4 regions of the Pectobacterium colocasium genome follow, and region 4 is predicted to be linked to each of the others. Evidence: predicted binding sites of a transcription regulator. Region 4 holds the regulator's gene; each other region holds the start of a gene.

Region 1 (4,712 bases), 610 kb from region 4:
GGCAAGATATGAGTAAAGGACTGGATAGCAAAAAAAACAGCAAGAAGAAACCGCTAAGAACAGCCGCCGAAAAGCGGGCTGACAAAAAAGCGAAAAAAACGCAGGCTGATATTACCTAGGTATTCATTGATAACCTAAATTTTGGTAACCGAAGTAATGCACCGTGCCAATCGGGTAAACCCGAGATTGGGTTTACCCTCATAGCTACGCTTTATCTCTTATCCACGATCGCCCTCAGGTATTTCAAGCACCATCAGCAGAAAAGCATATTCCAACGCGATATCATCATAGCGTTTAAAACGACCAGATTTTCCGCCATGCCCGGCATCCATGTCGGTGTACAGCAACACCAGACGATCGTCGGTTTTGACCTCCCGCAATTTCGCGACCCACTTCGCAGGTTCCCAATACTGCACCTGAGAATCGTGCAACCCGGTCGTCACCAGCAAATGTGGATAACGCTGTGCGATAACACCGTCATAGGGGCTGTATTGTTTGATGTAGTCATAGTAGGTTTGCTCATTCGGATCGCCCCACTCGTCATACTCGCCGGTCGTCAATGGGATAGACTCATCCAGCATCGTCGTCAGCACATCAACGAATGGAACCTGAGCGACAACGCCTTTAAACAGTTCAGGCGCCATATTCACCACCGCGCCCATCAATAATCCTCCCGCACTGCCTCCCATTGCGAACATGTTTTTCCTGTCGCCATAGCCTTTTGCTATTAATGCCTGCGATACATCGATGAAATCCGTGAAGGAATGCATTTTATTGAGCAACCGGCCATCGTCGTACCACTGTTGCCCCAGCTCACCACCGCCGCGAATGTGCGTTAAGGCGAAAATGAACCCTCGGTCCAACAGGCTCAAGCGACTCACACTGAAATCCGGATCCAAACTATGGCTATAAGCGCCGTAGCCGTAGACCAGTATCGGATTCTTACCTGGGCTGAAATGATCGCGATGGTAAACAAGAGAAACAGGAACCTCGACGCCATCTCGAACTGTGATCCATACGCGTTCGCTCCGGTAATTGTCCGAAGAGAAGTCTTTCACTTCAGCTTGTTTAAGTAACTGCTGTTCGCCCGTATCCAGATTCAATTCATATTGCGTGCTGGGGGTTGTCATTGACGAATAGCCATATCGCATCAAGGCCGTGTCTGGCGTCGGGTTGTAAGACAGCCATGTCACATAACTCGCGTCATTAAAGGCGATCGTTTTTTCTTCCTGCGTATGCCAGTGAATCTGGCGCAGGCTGGTCAAACCGCGCTCCCGCTCTTCGACCACCAGCCAGTCACGGAACAGCTCAAACCCTTCCAACACACGGCTTTCACGTGGTGCAATCAGCGTTTCCAGCGTCTGCTCATCGGGTTTGTCCGAACGGTAGAGACCAAAGTTTTTACCTTCCCGATTAGAACGCAGATAAAACTGGCCCTGATAGTGGTCGATACCATATTCATGATCTCTCCGGCGTGGAATGCAGACCTGCGGCACAGCATCCGGGTGCGTCGCATCGAGCAACAACACTTCCGTCGTCGTCGTGCTGCTGAGATAAATGGTGATGTAGTGCTCTGATGTCGTTTTACTCAGGCTGACATAATAGGTGTCGTCTTTCTCTTCATATACCAGCTCATCCTGTGCCGGATCGCTCCCCAGACGATGACGATAGACCTGATACGGCAATAACGTTTGCTCATGCTTGCGCACGTAATACAGAACCGTCGAATCCGCCGACCATTCCGCCCCCGCCGTGACATTTTCGATCACATCCGGCAGCCACTCACCGCTGTTCAGATCGCGAAAACGAAGCGTGTACTGCCGACGGGATAAAAAATCCTCCGAAAGTGCCAGCAGCGCATTGTTCGGGCTAACTTCAAGCGCTCCGAGGCTATAAAATTCGTGCCCTTCTGCTCGTTGATTTCCGTCCAGCAGCGTTTCCCATCCGTCTGTTGCCTGCTCGGGCTGGCGCAGATAAATGGCGTACTCTTTGCCCGGCTCATAACGACTTTGATAGCGATAACCCTTTCTGACATACGGCACAGACATATCCGTTGACGGGATACGCTTAACCATTTCGTCATACAGTGACCGCTTGCGCGCCTCATGAGGTGCCATTACCGCCTCGCTATAGGCATTTTCCTGTTCCAGATAGGCCAGCACCTGTGGATCGGCACGCTTGTCATCACGCAGCCAGTAATAATTGTCGATACGCGTATCGCCATGCGTGCTCATCACATGGGGGCGTTTTTCAGCTTGCGGTGTCTTCATCGTGTCGGATCTCGTTGTCTTAACATAAAATTTTCACTCTGCAAGAAGAGTGGCACGATTGCCCAGTAATGCCAAGCCACCGCCTTATCTCTTGGTGCGCTTTTGCGCACCGCATTCCAATGCACGCCCTCTTTAATGCGCACGCAAACGTTTTCGTTTATACTGCGGCCATTTTTCACAACCCGATCAGGTATAAGGTTATGTTAACGATTGGAACCGCCCTGCGTGCGGATGCCACACGAGTGATGCTGCTTGGCTCCGGTGAATTAGGCAAAGAAGTGGCGATTGAATGTCAGCGTTTGGGAATCGAAGTGATTGCGGTCGATCGCTATGCCGATGCGCCAGCCATGCAGATTGCGCATCGCAGCCACGTCATCAATATGTTGGATGGCGATGCATTGAAAGCGCTGGTTGAAGCCGAACGTCCTGATTATATCGTGCCGGAAATTGAGGCTATCGCCACCGACATGCTAGTCACGTTGGAAAAGCAGGGTCACCATGTTGTTCCCTGCGCCGAAGCCACACGCCTGACGATGAACCGTGAAGGTATCCGCCGTCTGGCAGCCGAAACGCTCGGCGTTCCTACCTCCACCTACCGTTTTGCCGATAGCGAAGAGAGTTTTCGTCAGGCAGTAGATGCGATTGGCTATCCCTGCATTGTGAAACCGGTCATGAGTTCATCCGGCAAAGGGCAAAGCCTGATTCGCTCTGCGGAACAATTAGCGCAAGCGTGGAACTACGCCCAACAGGGCGGACGCGCAGGCGGTGGGCGCGTCATCGTGGAAGGGTTGGTGAATTTCGATTTTGAGATCACGCTGCTAACCATCCATGCGGTTGACGGTATTCATTTCTGTGCGCCTATCGGGCATCGTCAGGAAGATGGCGACTATCGTGAGTCCTGGCAACCGCAGCAGATGAGTGCACTGGCGCAAGAACGCGCGCAAAAAATGGCAAGCGATGTTGTGAAAGCGCTCGGTGGCTATGGTCTCTTTGGTGTTGAACTGTTCGTTTGTGGCGATGAGGTCATCTTCAGCGAAGTGTCCCCTCGTCCGCACGATACTGGCATGGTGACGATGATTTCTCAGGCTCTCTCCGAGTTTGCCTTGCACGTTCGCGCGTTTCTGGGGTTACCCATTGGCGCAATTCGTCAATATGGCGCATCGGCTTCTGCTGTGATTTTACCGGAACTCGATAGCAATAATGTGCGCTATCAGCGGCTGGAAAGTGCACTACTCCCTCATACGCAAATTCGCCTGTTTGGTAAGCCGGATATTAGCGGTAAACGTCGCATGGGCGTCGCATTAGCCAGCGCAGAAACCACGGACGATGCAGTGGCAATCGCTAAGCGCGTCGCGGCAGGTGTAAAAGTCAGCGGCTGATAGACTGCCACCAACCGGGTAAGGCATGAGATAAAAAAAGGCCACTCACTACGAGTGGCCTTTATCATTCAGTCACGAGCAAACTTAGGCTTTTGCACCTGCAACGGCTTCACGCGCCAGTTCGGTAATACGCGCGTAATCACCGCTTTCCAGCGCATCGTTCGGCACCAGCCATGAACCACCCACGCACAGCACGCTCTTCAGCGCCAGATAATCGCGGTAGTTATTTGGCGTAATGCCACCGGTTGGACAGAAACGGAGCTGAGCAAACGGACCCGCGATCGCCTGGAGGGCTTTCACACCACCGTTAGCTTCCGCAGGGAAGAATTTGAACTCACGCAGGCCGTAATCCATACCCAGCATCAGTTCAGACACCGTGCTGATACCTGGAATCAACGGGATGTTGCCTGCTGTCGCCGCTTTCAGCAACGGTTCAGTCAAACCAGGGCTGATGGCGAACTGGGCACCGGCTTCCACTACGGCCGCCAGTTGTTCAGGGTTTGTTACCGTACCCGCACCTACGATGGCTTCGGGTACTTCTTTCGCAATCGCGCGGATCGCGTCAATGGCGCAGTCGGTACGCAATGTCAGTTCCAGAACGCGAACGCCGCCCGCGACTAACGCTTTTGCCATCGGCACCGCGTGTTCCAGTTTGTTGACTACAATAACAGGAACAACGGGACCCGTTGTCAAAATCTGTTCCGCGCTCGTTTTCCAGTTTTTCATCAAAAGTTATCTCCAGTCATGCCCGAAGGCATCATTAATTATATAGCGCGCCCCTGCCACAGGGATCTGCGTCACCGCAGATGTCCGACCGCACCGTTAGCCATACATTAAAACTGTGAGATGCCGAGCGATCTCGGCATCTCAATTACTGACGCATTATCAAAAAATTATTCAAACTCATTCCAGGAACGGCCATCGCGGGTAATCATCGCCACGGATGCCACAGGCCCCCAGCTTCCCGCCTGATACGGTTTCGGCGCATCGTTGTCCATACCCCATGCATCCATGATGGAATCCACCCATTTCCAGGCTTCTTCCACCTCATCACGACGGACAA
Region 2 (4,712 bases), 2.3 Mb from region 4:
GATTAGCACGCCCTTCATCGCCTCTGACTGCCTAGGCATCCACCGTGTACGCTTAGTCGCTTAACCTCACAACCCGAAGGTGTCTTTGATAAATCAAAGTCATCATCGTGCTGTGATTATTTGAGAGACTCATTGACAGACAGAATCATCACAACTCACCCGAAGGCAGTCATGCATGTTCAGCTGTCATGTTTCAATTTTCAGCTTGTTCCAGATTGTTAAAGAGCAATATCTTAAACCCTGACTATCGCTAATCAGTTTTAAGATATGAGGTAAGCAGATTACTTACTGAAGACCCCCGCTTTCACCGGAATGGTCGGATGCGCTGGCGTCCCCTAGGGGATTCGAACCCCTGTTACCGCCGTGAAAGGGCGGTGTCCTAGGCCTCTAGACGAAGGGGACACGACACCGTACTTTGTTGACGCTTTTGCTCGTTATTTTCATCAGACAATCTGTGTGAGCACTTCACTCAACCCACATCTTCTTGGTAAGGAGGTGATCCAACCGCAGGTTCCCCTACGGTTACCTTGTTACGACTTCACCCCAGTCATGAATCACAAAGTGGTAAGCGCCCTCCCGAAGGTTAAGCTACCTACTTCTTTTGCAACCCACTCCCATGGTGTGACGGGCGGTGTGTACAAGGCCCGGGAACGTATTCACCGTAGCATTCTGATCTACGATTACTAGCGATTCCGACTTCATGGAGTCGAGTTGCAGACTCCAATCCGGACTACGACGTACTTTATGAGGTCCGCTTGCTCTCGCGAGGTCGCTTCTCTTTGTATACGCCATTGTAGCACGTGTGTAGCCCTACTCGTAAGGGCCATGATGACTTGACGTCATCCCCACCTTCCTCCAGTTTATCACTGGCAGTCTCCTTTGAGTTCCCGGCCTAACCGCTGGCAACAAAGGATAAGGGTTGCGCTCGTTGCGGGACTTAACCCAACATTTCACAACACGAGCTGACGACAGCCATGCAGCACCTGTCTCAGAGTTCCCGAAGGCACCAAAGCATCTCTGCTAAGTTCTCTGGATGTCAAGAGTAGGTAAGGTTCTTCGCGTTGCATCGAATTAAACCACATGCTCCACCGCTTGTGCGGGCCCCCGTCAATTCATTTGAGTTTTAACCTTGCGGCCGTACTCCCCAGGCGGTCGATTTAACGCGTTAGCTCCGGAAGCCACGCCTCAAGGGCACAACCTCCAAATCGACATCGTTTACAGCGTGGACTACCAGGGTATCTAATCCTGTTTGCTCCCCACGCTTTCGCACCTGAGCGTCAGTCTTTGTCCAGGGGGCCGCCTTCGCCACCGGTATTCCTCCAGATCTCTACGCATTTCACCGCTACACCTGGAATTCTACCCCCCTCTACAAGACTCTAGCTTGCCAGTTTCAAATGCAGTTCCCAAGTTAAGCTCGGGGATTTCACATCTGACTTAACAAACCGCCTGCGTGCGCTTTACGCCCAGTCATTCCGATTAACGCTTGCACCCTCCGTATTACCGCGGCTGCTGGCACGGAGTTAGCCGGTGCTTCTTCTGCGGGTAACGTCAATCGGTGAGAGTATTAATCTCACCGCCTTCCTCCCCGCTGAAAGTGCTTTACAACCCGAAGGCCTTCTTCACACACGCGGCATGGCTGCATCAGGCTTGCGCCCATTGTGCAATATTCCCCACTGCTGCCTCCCGTAGGAGTCTGGACCGTGTCTCAGTTCCAGTGTGGCTGGTCATCCTCTCAGACCAGCTAGGGATCGTCGCCTAGGTGAGCCATTACCTCACCTACCAGCTAATCCCATCTGGGCACATCTGATGGCGCGAGGCCCGAAGGTCCCCCGCTTTGGTCCGAAGACGTTATGCGGTATTAGCTACCGTTTCCAGTAGTTATCCCCCTCCATCAGGCAGTTTCCCAGACATTACTCACCCGTCCGCCGCTCGTCACCCAAGGAGCAAGCTCCTCTGTGCTACCGCCCGACTTGCATGTGTTAGGCCTGCCGCCAGCGTTCAATCTGAGCCATGATCAAACTCTTCAATTTAAGATTTGTTTGATTTGCTGAACTCGTCAGCGATGCTCAAAGAATTAAAACTGTTTATTCGTAATGAATTTACTGTTGTTCACTCTTCAAGACTTTTTATATCGTCAAGATACGGTCTTGTGAGTGCCCACACAGATTGTCTGATTAAATTGTTAAAGAGCAGTGCCACAATCTCTCGTGGCGCGGGTCGCATATACTATGCTAATCCGCTTTAAAGTCAAGTCATTGCTGACTGCTTTATGAAATCTTTTTTCTGTCATCACAACTGCGTTTGCGCTGTTGCCGTGTCAGTGGAGGCGCATTATAGGGACTTCTCGGCAGGCCGCAATAGGTATTTTAAAGAAAAATGTTTGTTTGCTGCATTCCACAGCAAAACCCCGCTTTATACCTATTTTTGCACAAACTTATCCACAGAAAGCATTCTATTCAAAAATTGACGAGCATCACGCAAACGTTTTCGCTACAATTCACCTCGTTCAAAATCGTCGTGTTTTTGCGAACGCTAACTGAATATTTCTCTTTATTCCGCAATTATTGCTCTGACAAAGACGATATTCACATACCGTTCTTTACTGACTACCCAAATCCAGGGGATAACATCATCATGCAACAACGCCGTCCAATTCGCCGCGCTCTGCTCAGCGTTTCTGACAAAGCAGGTATTGTCGAATTTGCTCAAGCTCTGTCCCACCGTGGCGTCGAGCTTCTTTCAACTGGTGGAACCGCCCGTTTGCTGGCTGATGCTGGCTTGCCGGTGACTGAAGTCTCTGACTACACTGGCTTCCCGGAAATGATGGATGGGCGTGTAAAGACTCTGCACCCGAAAGTACACGGCGGTATTTTGGGACGTCGCGATCAAGATGATGCGATCATGACGCAGCATGACATTAAGCCGATCGATATCGTGGTTGTGAATTTGTATCCGTTTGCCCAGACCGTGGCGCGTGAGAACTGCACATTAGAAGACGCTGTCGAGAATATCGATATCGGCGGCCCGACGATGGTTCGCTCCGCCGCCAAGAACCATAAAGATGTGGCTATCGTGGTCAAGAGCAGCGACTACAGTGCCATTATTAATGAAATCGACACCAACGAAGGTTCGCTGACATACGAAACCCGTTTCGATTTAGCCATTAAAGCTTTTGAACATACTGCCGCGTACGACAGCATGATTGCCAATTATTTTGGCGCACTGGTTCCGCCTTACCACGGTGAAACCGATAAACCATCAGGTAACTTCCCGCGCACGTTAAACCTGAACTACATCAAAAAGCAGGACATGCGCTACGGCGAGAACAGCCATCAGCAAGCTGCCTTCTATATAGAAGAGAATATTAGTGAGGCTTCTGTCGCGACGGCTACACAGTTACAAGGAAAGGCACTGTCTTATAACAACATCGCCGATACCGATGCGGCGCTGGAATGTGTGAAAGAATTTTCCGAACCGGCCTGCGTTATCGTTAAACATGCGAACCCATGTGGTGTAGCAATTGGCGGCTCAATTCTTGATGCCTACGAACGCGCCTATAAAACCGACCCAACATCGGCATTCGGCGGCATAATCGCTTTCAACCGTGAGCTAGATGAAGAAACGGCGCAGGCCATTATCAGCCGTCAGTTTGTCGAAGTGATTATTGCGCCATCCGCCAGCGAGGCCGCATTAAAGGTGACGGCTGCCAAACAAAACGTACGTGTCCTGATCAGTGGCAATTGGCAGCAACGCGTTGCTGGCCTGGATTTCAAACGCGTCAACGGCGGTTTGCTGGTACAGGATCGCGATCTGGGCATGGTCGATGCCTCTCAACTGCGTGTCGTGACTGAACGCCAGCCGAGCGAGCAGGAATTGCGCGACGCCCTCTTCTGCTGGAAAGTGGCTAAATTCGTTAAATCCAATGCGATTGTGTATGCACGCGACAATATGACCATCGGAATAGGTGCCGGTCAGATGAGCCGCGTTTATTCAGCAAAAATCGCCGGAATCAAAGCAGGTGATGAAGGGCTGGAGGTAAAAGGTTCCGCGATGGCATCTGATGCGTTCTTCCCATTCCGTGATGGTATTGATGCTGCTGCAGCTGTTGGTATTACCTGTGTGATCCAACCGGGCGGCTCCATTCGCGATGATGAGGTCATTGCCGCCGCCAACGAACACGGCATTGCGATGATCTTTACCGACATGCGCCATTTCCGCCATTAATTCTGGAGCTTGACCGAAATGAACATTTTAGTAATTGGTAATGGCGGACGCGAGCACGCGCTGGCCTGGAAAGCCGCACAGTCACCGCTGGCAAAACGCGTTTATGTCGCTCCGGGAAATGCCGGCACCGCGCTTGAGCCAGCGCTGACCAATGTCGATATCGCCGCAACCGACATTCCAGCGTTAGTCACTTTTGCGCAGGAAAACCACATCGATTTAACCATCGTTGGCCCAGAAACACCGTTAGTTCTCGGTGTTGTCGATGCATTTCAGAACGCGGGTCTAAAAATCTTTGGCCCAACGCAGGGCGCAGCACAGTTAGAAGGCTCCAAAGCCTTCACTAAAGATTTTCTGGCACGCCACAACATCCCGACAGCGGAATACCAAAACTTCACCGAAGTTGAACCTGCACTGGCCTATGTGCGTAGCAAAGGTGCGCCTATCGTCATCAAGGCGGATGGATTAGCCGCTGGCAAGGGTGTGATTGT
Region 3 (4,712 bases), 2.2 Mb from region 4:
TATCACTAATAACCTATTCCAGTAGGCGTTATTGGTGCAGCAAGTTTGGACACGGACAGCGCGGAAAAACCGGAGCGTACACGTAGTACGTGAGGATTTATTCGCTTCGCTCACCCTACGGGCCACCCTGAAGTGTGTTCAAACGCTATCGCGTTTGTGCGAGCACTGCCCAGGTTCAAAATGGCAAATGAAATAGCCCTAATGGGATAGGTTCAACACAGGAGGAAAAGATGCACTCTCATCAGCATAACCACAGCGCTGAAAAGTCAGCCTGCTGCAATAACGGCGTTCATCACGCGCCGCGCAAAACCGCGCAACATACCAAAAGCTGCTGCAATGAACACGCGCAGCATTCGAACCATGCCGAGCACAGTTGCTGTTCAACCAAACACGCATCTGACGCCGTGGGACAGACCGCGGGTGGCACAGAGCAGCATTCGTCAGACGGCGGCGGTAGCGCAGATTCAGACGACCCCGACGGCGGAGACAGCGACAGGCCCCGATCAAACCAGCGCTTTAGCTGGAAAATCAGCGGGATGGATTGTCCCAGCTGCGCACGTAAAATCGAAAATGCAGTAAAAAATCTCACCGGAATTGAACAAGCCAAAGTGCTGTTCGCCACCGAAAAACTGGTTGTTGATGCCTACACCGATATTCGTCCTCAGGTTCAACATGCCGTTCAGCAAGCTGGCTTCACCTTGCAGGACACCGCACTCCCTCTCGCACCACCCGAACCCTCTACCGTACGCCGTTTCGTACATGAATATGGTTTCTTAATACTTTTCACTTTGCTGGCTGCTGCAAGCTGGGGACTTTCCCTGTTAAGCGAGCGCGGCGGGCAGATCGCGTTTATCGCGACCACGATTGTCGGGCTGGCTCCGATCCTGAAAAAAGCGGTGCAGCTCATTCGCTCCGGTACTCCCTTCGCGATTGAAACGCTGATGAGCGTGGCTTCCATCGGGGCGCTCTTGATTGGCGCCACCACCGAAGCTACGGTCATCTTGCTGCTGTTTATGCTGGGCGAATACCTGGAGTCTTACGCGGCCAACCGCGCACGACGGGGCGTAACGGCACTGATGGCACTGCTTCCCGAAGACGCCACGGCAATCGTCAACGGGCAACGGCGTCTTGTGCCTGTCGCCAGTCTGGTTCCCGGCGATGTGATTGAAGTCGCACCCGGTGGGCGCCTTCCCGCTGATGCGGAGCTCTTAAACAGCGACGCCAGCTTTGATGAAAGCGCCCTGACCGGCGAGTCGGTCCCTATTGAGCGTACGCCGGGTGAGAAAATTGCCGCAGGCAGCCTGTGTGTCGATCGGGTCGTGCAATTGCGCGTGGTCTCACAGCCGGGCAACAGCGCGATCGACCGCATTCTGCAACTGATAGAAGAAGCGGAAGAACGCCGTGCACCGATAGAGCGCTTCCTCGATAAGTTCAGCCGCTATTACACGCCGGCCATCATGCTGCTGTCGCTGCTGGTGATCCTCGTGCCGCCGCTGCTGCTGGCACAGCCGTGGCAAGAGTGGATTTATCGCGGTCTGACGCTGCTGTTAATCGGCTGTCCGTGTGCGCTGGTGATCTCAACGCCTGCGGCGATTACATCCGGGCTGGCCGCCGCTACGCGCCGTGGGGCGTTGATTAAAGGCGGTGCGGTGCTGGAATCGCTGGGCAGCATCAAGACCATCGCGTTCGACAAAACGGGCACGCTGACGGAAGGTAAGCCGCAGGTAACGGACGTGCTCCCCGCCGCAGGCATTAGCGAAACGGCGCTGCTGACACGCACCGCCGCCGTGGAATCGGGTTCTCATCACCCACTTGCCAAAGCCATTGTCCAGCATGCGTTATCCAGCAACACATTCCTGCCGCTGGCGGAAAACCGCAAAGCGCTAGCGGGGGTCGGCGTGGAAGGCACGATAGGCGGCAAACGGATTCAGGTCAGCGCGCCAACTCGCGTCGCGCCCGACTTGCTCGACGCCGACGGGCTACAGCAGATTGACGCGCTGGAAAGCGAAGGGAAAACCGTCGTGGTGGTACAAGAAGACGGCAAGCTGCTTGGTTTACTGGCGCTGAGCGATACCCTACGCCACGACGCGCGTGAAGCGCTGGATGCCTTGCAGCAGTTGGGGATCAGAGGCGTGATGCTCACGGGCGATAATCCCCGCGCGGCAGCGGCCATCGCGGCGACATTAGGGATCGATTACCGCGCCAGTCTGCTCCCTGCCGATAAGGTCACGGCCGTCAGCGAGTTGAGCAAACAGCACGCTGTCGCGATGGTGGGCGACGGTATCAACGACGCGCCGGCGATGAAAGCCGCAACGATCGGGATTGCGATGGGAAGCGGGACGGATGTGGCGCTGGAAACAGCCGATGCGGCCTTAACGCACAGCCGCCTGACCGGGCTGGCTGCCATGATTAGCCTGTCGCGGGCGACGCAGCGTAATATTCGTCAGAACATTGCCATCGCGCTGGGGCTGAAAGCGGTCTTTCTGGTCACCAGTATTCTGGGCATTACCGGACTGTGGCTGGCGGTACTGGCCGATTCCGGCGCAACGGCGCTGGTTACCGCTAACGCCCTGCGGCTATTGAGAAAACAGGACTGATATTACCGTTGCTGGCTGTGAATTGAAGGATCGAGATACACGGAGCGACCACGGGGCGAGGCCTCCCTACGGGAACCTCATCCCCGTGTTTCTCCTAATCACACACGTCAACGAACGATATAACGCACTGAGTATTATTAACCTTTGCGCAGCAGATACCGATAGGGAAGCTGTTCGGTTTCCTGCGCCAGAAGCTCATGCTCCATATAGACGCAAAAACCGGGAATATCGCGGGTGGTGGCCGGATCGTCGGCGATAATCAGCAGCGTTTGCCCGGTTTCCATCTGGCGTACCGTCTTACGCACCATCATCACAGGCTCAGGGCAGCGCAGCCCCTGCGCATCAAGGGTTTTATCCGGGTTGGTAAAGGGATCGGTCATCAACGTTCTCAGTGCTGGAATCAAAAAACCGCCCTAGTTTACGCTGAGGATTTCCCGACGCAAGCGACGACAACGTTTGCGCATAAAACAACCATCCTTTCCCGGTAAAACACATTGCATTAGCGATGCAATTGCGTATTATGCCGCCGCGTTGCAGCATAAATCTGCACGTTATTTCTTGGGTTCCCTAACCCCAATAACCAAAAAGGTCACATTATGTATCGTTTTACTCCCCAGCAGCGGCTTACGGCGCTGATCTGGCTATCGTTGTTTCATGTCCTGATCATTACGTCGAGTAATTATCTGGTGCAGCTCCCGGTATTGATTTTCGGTTTTCATACCACCTGGGGCGCGTTTACCTTCCCGTTTATTTTTCTGGCAACTGACCTGACGGTACGGATTTTCGGTGCACCGCTGGCGCGTCGTATTATTTTGACCGTAATGGTACCTGCACTGGTGATTTCCTATCTGGTTTCATCCCTGTTTTATCAGGGATCGTGGCAGTCGTTCGAAGCGTTAAGTCAGGTGAATATTGTCGTAGCGCGTATTGCCTGCGCCAGCTTCATGGCCTATGTTCTCGGCCAGATTCTGGATGTTCACGTCTTCAATCGGCTGCGCCAGAAACGTGCGTGGTGGATCGCTCCAGCCGTTTCGATCGCATTTGGTAATTTCAGCGATACGCTGGCCTTTTTCTTCATCGCGTTTTATCGCAGCACCGATGCCTTTATGGCCGCAAACTGGGTTGAAATCGCGATGGTGGATTATACCTTTAAACTTTTGATCAGCCTGGCGTTCTTCCTGCCGATGTACGGCGTGATGCTAAACATGGTACTCAAACGACTGAGCGAGCAGAAAGACTCAGCCAACTACCGTTCTGTCAGCAGCCACCATTAATGCCTATCGGGCGGCCATTTGCGCCGCCTTTTCTCATTAAGTCACTCATCGTTTTGTAAAAATAACGCAGGCAACAACAACGGTTTGCAACAACAAAATGCTTGTTTTTGCTATCTGAATAGGGTGCCATACTGTTATGACCTGTTCAAAAACGAGAGAAAGGGATCCCATGTCGAATGTAATCAAATACCTCGGTGTCGGCTTGCTTGTCGGCCTGCTTGCTGCTTGTGATGGCAAAACGGATGACGCCGCAAAAGCGGGCGCGCAAGATAAACCTGCCGCAGAAGCCAGCGCAGGCCAGAATATTGAATTAATGGAAGGCAAAATTGCGTTTACCCTGCCCGCCGACATGCGTGACCAAAGCGGCAAAGTAGGGACGCAGGCGAACAACATGCACGTTTACGCCAATGACAATGGGCAGAAAGCGGTCATCGTGATTCTGGGCGACAACACCACGGAAGAGTTGACCGTGCTGGCGCAGCGTCTGGAAGATCAACAGCGCACGCGTGACGCCAACCTTCAGGTCGTGACCAACAAAACCATCGACGTTGACGGCAAGAAGCTGCAACAGCTCGACAGCATTATTACCAGCAGCGGGCAGCAGGCTTATTCCTCTGTCGTGTTGGGCAAAGTGGAAAATCAACTGCTGACGTTGCAGATCACGCTGCCAGCCAGCAATCAGCAGCAGGCGCAAACCGAAGCGGAAGGCATCATCCACACGCTGAAGCTGAAATAATCGGTGTTATCGTCGGACAGTAGCCACCGAGGTGGCTACTGTTGTTCTCTATACGCTCGCGATCCGCTGAGCCAGCCGCCACGTCAGCGCCAGACCGCATAGTCC
Region 4 (4,712 bases):
AACATTAAAAATGGATCAAGACGGTTGGTTGCAGCCAGATGAAACGCTACATTTTCATGTTGAACCATTCGAAGGCGCGATCCTTGAACCCGCCGCGCTGGCGTTTAACGGCATTGACCCTACCAATCCGCTACGCGGCGCCGTGAGCGAATATGATGCGCTGCACGAAATTTTCAAAGTCGTGCGCAAAGGGATCAAGGAGCAAAACTGCAACCGTGCCATTATCGTGGCGCATAATGCTACATTCGACCACAGTTTCATGATGGCGGCAGCGGAGCGCTGTAGCCTGAAACGCAACCCATTTCACCCTTTCGCCACCTTTGATACCGCGGCCCTCAGCGGGCTGGTGTTAGGACAAACCGTCCTTGCCAAGGCCTGTATTGCTGCGGGTATTGCGTTTGACTCCAGTCAGGCACACTCCGCGCTGTATGATACCAATCAGACAGCCTTGCTGTTCTGTGAGTTGGTTAACCGCTGGAAACGTCTGGGTGGGTGGCCGATTGCGCAGGAAGAACATTCGCTGGAAGACGCGTCAGCCGAAGACTAAAAAGACGGGAAAATCAGAGATAAAAGAACGGGTGCCATAAGGCACCCGTTGGAAGGATTTACGCTCCGGTAATGACGTATAGCATCGTCATTAAGAACGCATTACTCTTGATCGGCCTGCTGTGCTTTGTACTTGTCGGCCGTTTCTTTGATCAGCGGTTGCAGTTCACCACGCTGGAACATTTCAACCACGATATCACAACCGCCAATCAGCTCGCCGTCAACCCACAGCTGTGGGAATGTCGGCCAGTTCGCGTATTTCGGCAGCTCAGCGCGAATATCCGGGTTCTGTAAAATATCAACATACGCAAAACGCTCGCCACATGCAGACAACGCCTGAACTGTCTGTGCGGAAAAACCGCAACTTGGCAATTTCGGGGAGCCTTTCATGTACAGCAGAATCGGGTTTTCAGCAATTTGGCGCTGAATTTTTTCAATTGTCGGTGTCGTCATCTTCTTGCTTCCTTAAACTTATAGGATGGCTAACGTCCAAAACGCTAGCCATGAGCCGCCGTCAGAGGTACTACGACAGCGACATTGACTCAGTGATATTGTACCGATGCCACCAGTCACAAAAAAACGCCATTTTTTGTAGGGATATTTTCCCTGCAAGTTATTCGCCCTTGATGAAATCAACGCCAGAAAGCGTTGATAAATCAATCGAAAAAACAACTATTAACGTTTTTTCACTATTCTGTATGAATAAAGCGACCATGCCCACTTTTTTATGCCGCCGTTTTCAGGAATACTGTGCGGATTGAGCGAGTTAAGGATTATGTTCGGTCACTTTTATTATGCGCTTGTTTATTACTCTTTTTATATTATTTTTCAGCAATCTGTCCCTGAACGTCGTTCAGGCTGCACCGCATACCCCGCATTCTGCGCCAAAGAAAAGCGCCGTTGAAGAAACCAATAAGAAAAGCCGTCAAACAAAGGGTAATGCGAAGTCACCGACACCGATCAAAAGCAAAAAACCAGAACCTACCGCGGTCAGCACGAAAACCAAACCTCGCAGCGTAAACAAATCAACAGAAAAAAAACCGTCACGGACGCAAAGCAGCACGCCCGCACTCGTGAAAAAGAATCTCAAAAAGCTGAAGCCTGAAGAAGAAAAGCAGACAACCGCACAGGCCAGAGTCAAAACCGGGCTGAAGAAAACGACGGTCAAGGGAAAAGCGGAGAAAAATCCGGCGCCTACAGAAAAAGGTATGGCGCTGAGCGCGGCGCATAAAAAGCGTTATCAACATGCCAAAACGACAGCAATGAATAAGTTGATGAGCCAAATAGGCAAGCCTTACCACTGGGGCGGCTCATCTCCTTTTACCGGATTCGACTGTAGCGGACTGGTCTATTACGCGTACAAAGACGTCGTTAAGATCCAGATTCCACGTACCGCCAATGAAATGTATCACCTGCGTGATGCCGCTCCGATTAAAAAGAGCGAGCTGGAAAGTGGCGATCTGGTCTTCTTCCGCATCAACAATCGCGGTGCCGCCGATCATGTCGGCGTTTATCTGGGAGAAGGGAAATTTATCCAGTCGCCGCGTACCGGTTCAGATATTCGTATCAGCAAACTGAGTGAAGATTATTGGCAGGAGCACTACGTTGGCGCGCGTCGCGTAGTAACGCCACAGACAATTCGTTGAGAAATGGATTCGGCATCGAAGAAGAAGAATGATTCAGACACGTTTTATGTAGCTGTAGCATAAACGTGTCTGAATACGGAAATCACACAGAGGCATCGTTCGGTTAGTTCAGCACCGCAACAAAACTGAACACAATGATCATCGCCAGTGCGCCAACCGTTGTCAGCAAAGACATCTTCAGATCTGTATCCATAAACCACTCCTTATTAACGAACAAATTTTATCTGAAAGAGGAAACCGCCCTTTACTGCGAACCCATCCAGGCGGTTAAAACCACAAACAATAGGGTTATTACGATTCTTTCATAATTTTAGTGAAAAATCTCGGACCAATGCATCACTAATAGTATAAATTAGCCCTTTCCCTTTCATGATAAATCGGACACAATCCGCTGTTTATGAAAGCGCTGCGTATCGGTCGAAAAACGTCAACCCAGATCCCTTCGGTATAACATTCGGCATTCTCCTTCTGAAATTCTGTTTTTTAGCTTAGAAGAAGAACTTTAAACGTAGGCAAACGATTAACAATATACTTACGTCTGTAACAGGTAAGTTCAGGAGTCATTTTTAGATGGCAACGATTAAAGATGTGGCAAAACGTGCTGGCGTTTCCACCACAACCGTATCGCACGTGATCAATAAAACACGTTTCGTCGCCGAAGAGACTAAGGCAGCCGTCAGGGCGGCAATCAAAGAATTGCACTATTCGCCCAGCGCCGTCGCACGCAGCCTCAAAGTTAACCACACTAAATCAATCGGTTTGCTGGCTACATCCAGCGAAGCCCCCTATTTCGCCGAGATCATCGAAGCCGTCGAAAACAGCTGCTATGCCAAAGGCTACACGCTGGTGCTGTGTAATTCGCATAACGACATCGGTAAACAGCGCGCTTATCTCTCCATGCTGGCGCAAAAACGTGTGGACGGCTTACTGGTGATGTGTGCCGAATATCCACCTGAGCTGCTGGCAATGCTGGAAGACTATCGCAGCATCCCGATGGTCGTGATGGACTGGGGCCAGATGCATAGCGACTTTACCGATACGATTATCGATAACGCCTTTGAAGGCGGTTATATGGCAGGCCGCTACCTGATCGAACGCGGCCATCGGGATATCGGCGCCATTCCCGGTATTCAAGAACGTAATACTGGCAGCGGGCGCTACCTCGGCTTTTTAAAAGCGCTGAAGGAAGCAGACATCACCGTACGCGAGGAATGGGTGGTTCAGGGCGATTTCGAGCCGGAATCCGGTTACAAAGCCATGCATCAGATTCTCGCGCAGAAACAACGACCAACGGCCGTATTCTGCGGTGGCGATATCATGGCGATGGGTGCCATCTGTGCGGCAGACGAACTGGGTCTGCGCGTGCCGCAGGATATTTCGGTGATCGGGTATGACAACGTGCGCCACGCGCGTTTCTTTACGCCGGCGCTGACCACCATTCATCAGCCGAAAGAGCGTCTTGGGCAGTCCGCCTTCGCGATGTTGCTGGATCGCATTACCAGTAAGCGGGAAGATGCACATGTCATTGAAGTCCATCCGACGTTAATTGAACGTCGTTCTGTGGCAGACGGCCCTTACCTCGACTATCGCCGCTAAGCGCGACGACACGATACAGACAACTTTCTTATTCCTGTCCGCTTCCCTCTCTGCTTCAGCCAATTTTCTTGTATGCTGGCTGAAGTAGTTCTAAATTTAATACCGCGTTTCATTTTCTCTGGTGACAGCCGATACGTCGGCTGCGATAAGTGCTGTCCAGGTATGTTTTACGATACTTTTACATAAAGTTAAGGAGACATGATGGGTTTACCTTATACAGAAGAATGGGATGACGATATCGCGCCCTGGTTCCACATCGTGCAGGACATGTTGGATGTCGCCGATATCACCATCAACGGCTCTCGCCCTTTTGACATCCGCGTGACCCATCCTGGTTTTTTTAAACGTGTTCTGCGCGAAGGATCGCTGGGGCTGGGAGAGAGCTATATGGAGGGCTGGTGGGAATGTGAACGACTGGATATATTTTCCCATCGCGTCCTGCGTGCAGGGCTGGAAACGAAGTTGCCCCGCCGTCTGCACGATCTTACGCGAGTCGCCCTCTCACGTGTCATGAATCCGCAATCCCGCAGACGCGCTCAGATTGTTGGCAAGGCACATTACGATTTAGGCAATGACCTCTTTACCCTGATGCTGGATCCTTACATGCAATACTCCTGTGCTTACTGGAAACAAGCACAGACGCTGGAACAGGCGCAGGAAGATAAACTCGCGATGATCTGCGAAAAGCTCCAGCTCAAATCGGGAATGACGCTGCTGGACATCGGTTGCGGCTGGGGCGGGCTTGCCGAATTCGCCGCACGCCACTACGGTGTGTCAGTTTATGGCGTCACCATTTCCAGAGAACAGCAGATGCTGGCACAACAGCGTTGTCAGAGTCTGAATGTCACGATTGATCTACAAGATTATCGCGATCTCGATCAGCAATTTGACCGCGTGGTGTCGGTAGGCATGTTTGAACACGTC

What was found. Region 4 encodes PurR, which represses purine synthesis genes. Its sites were predicted from a motif close to CANGCAAACGTTTGCNTG; they were not measured.
Region 1: the regulator PurR is predicted to act here: its motif matches at 2,411-2,428, upstream of purT (formate-dependent phosphoribosylglycinamide formyltransferase).
Region 2: the regulator PurR is predicted to act here: its motif matches at 2,475-2,492, upstream of purH (bifunctional phosphoribosylaminoimidazolecarboxamide formyltransferase/IMP cyclohydrolase).
Region 3: the regulator PurR is predicted to act here: its motif matches at 3,043-3,060, upstream of tusA (sulfurtransferase TusA).

What each region holds. Positions count from the first base shown of each region.
Region 1 is NZ_CP084032.1:2,225,517-2,230,228, reverse strand. Features, by position in the region: gene LCF41_RS10020 (S9 family peptidase) at 219-2,270, opposite strand; gene purT (formate-dependent phosphoribosylglycinamide formyltransferase) at 2,471-3,649, shown strand; gene LCF41_RS10010 (bifunctional 4-hydroxy-2-oxoglutarate aldolase/2-dehydro-3-deoxy-phosphogluconate aldolase) at 3,734-4,375, opposite strand; gene zwf (glucose-6-phosphate dehydrogenase) at 4,543-4,712, opposite strand, start outside.
Region 2 is NZ_CP084032.1:252,264-256,975, reverse strand. Features, by position in the region: rRNA gene LCF41_RS01150 (23S ribosomal RNA) at 1-66, opposite strand, end outside; tRNA gene LCF41_RS01145 (tRNA-Glu) at 327-402, opposite strand; rRNA gene LCF41_RS01140 (16S ribosomal RNA) at 489-2,030, opposite strand; gene purH (bifunctional phosphoribosylaminoimidazolecarboxamide formyltransferase/IMP cyclohydrolase) at 2,635-4,224, shown strand; gene purD (phosphoribosylamine--glycine ligase) at 4,243-4,712, shown strand, end outside.
Region 3 is NZ_CP084032.1:104,121-108,832, reverse strand. Features, by position in the region: gene LCF41_RS00445 (zinc/cadmium/mercury/lead-transporting ATPase) at 231-2,597, shown strand; gene tusA (sulfurtransferase TusA) at 2,735-2,977, opposite strand; gene LCF41_RS00435 (7-cyano-7-deazaguanine/7-aminomethyl-7-deazaguanine transporter) at 3,194-3,871, shown strand; gene LCF41_RS00430 (DcrB family lipoprotein) at 4,041-4,607, shown strand; gene LCF41_RS00425 (MFS transporter) at 4,656-4,712, opposite strand, start outside.
Region 4 is NZ_CP084032.1:2,836,736-2,841,447, forward strand. Features, by position in the region: gene rnt (ribonuclease T) at 1-547, shown strand, start outside; gene LCF41_RS12665 (Grx4 family monothiol glutaredoxin) at 649-999, opposite strand; gene LCF41_RS12670 (C40 family peptidase) at 1,341-2,192, shown strand; gene cydH (cytochrome bd-I oxidase subunit CydH) at 2,296-2,385, opposite strand; gene purR (HTH-type transcriptional repressor PurR) at 2,763-3,788, shown strand; gene LCF41_RS12685 (class I SAM-dependent methyltransferase) at 3,990-4,712, shown strand, end outside.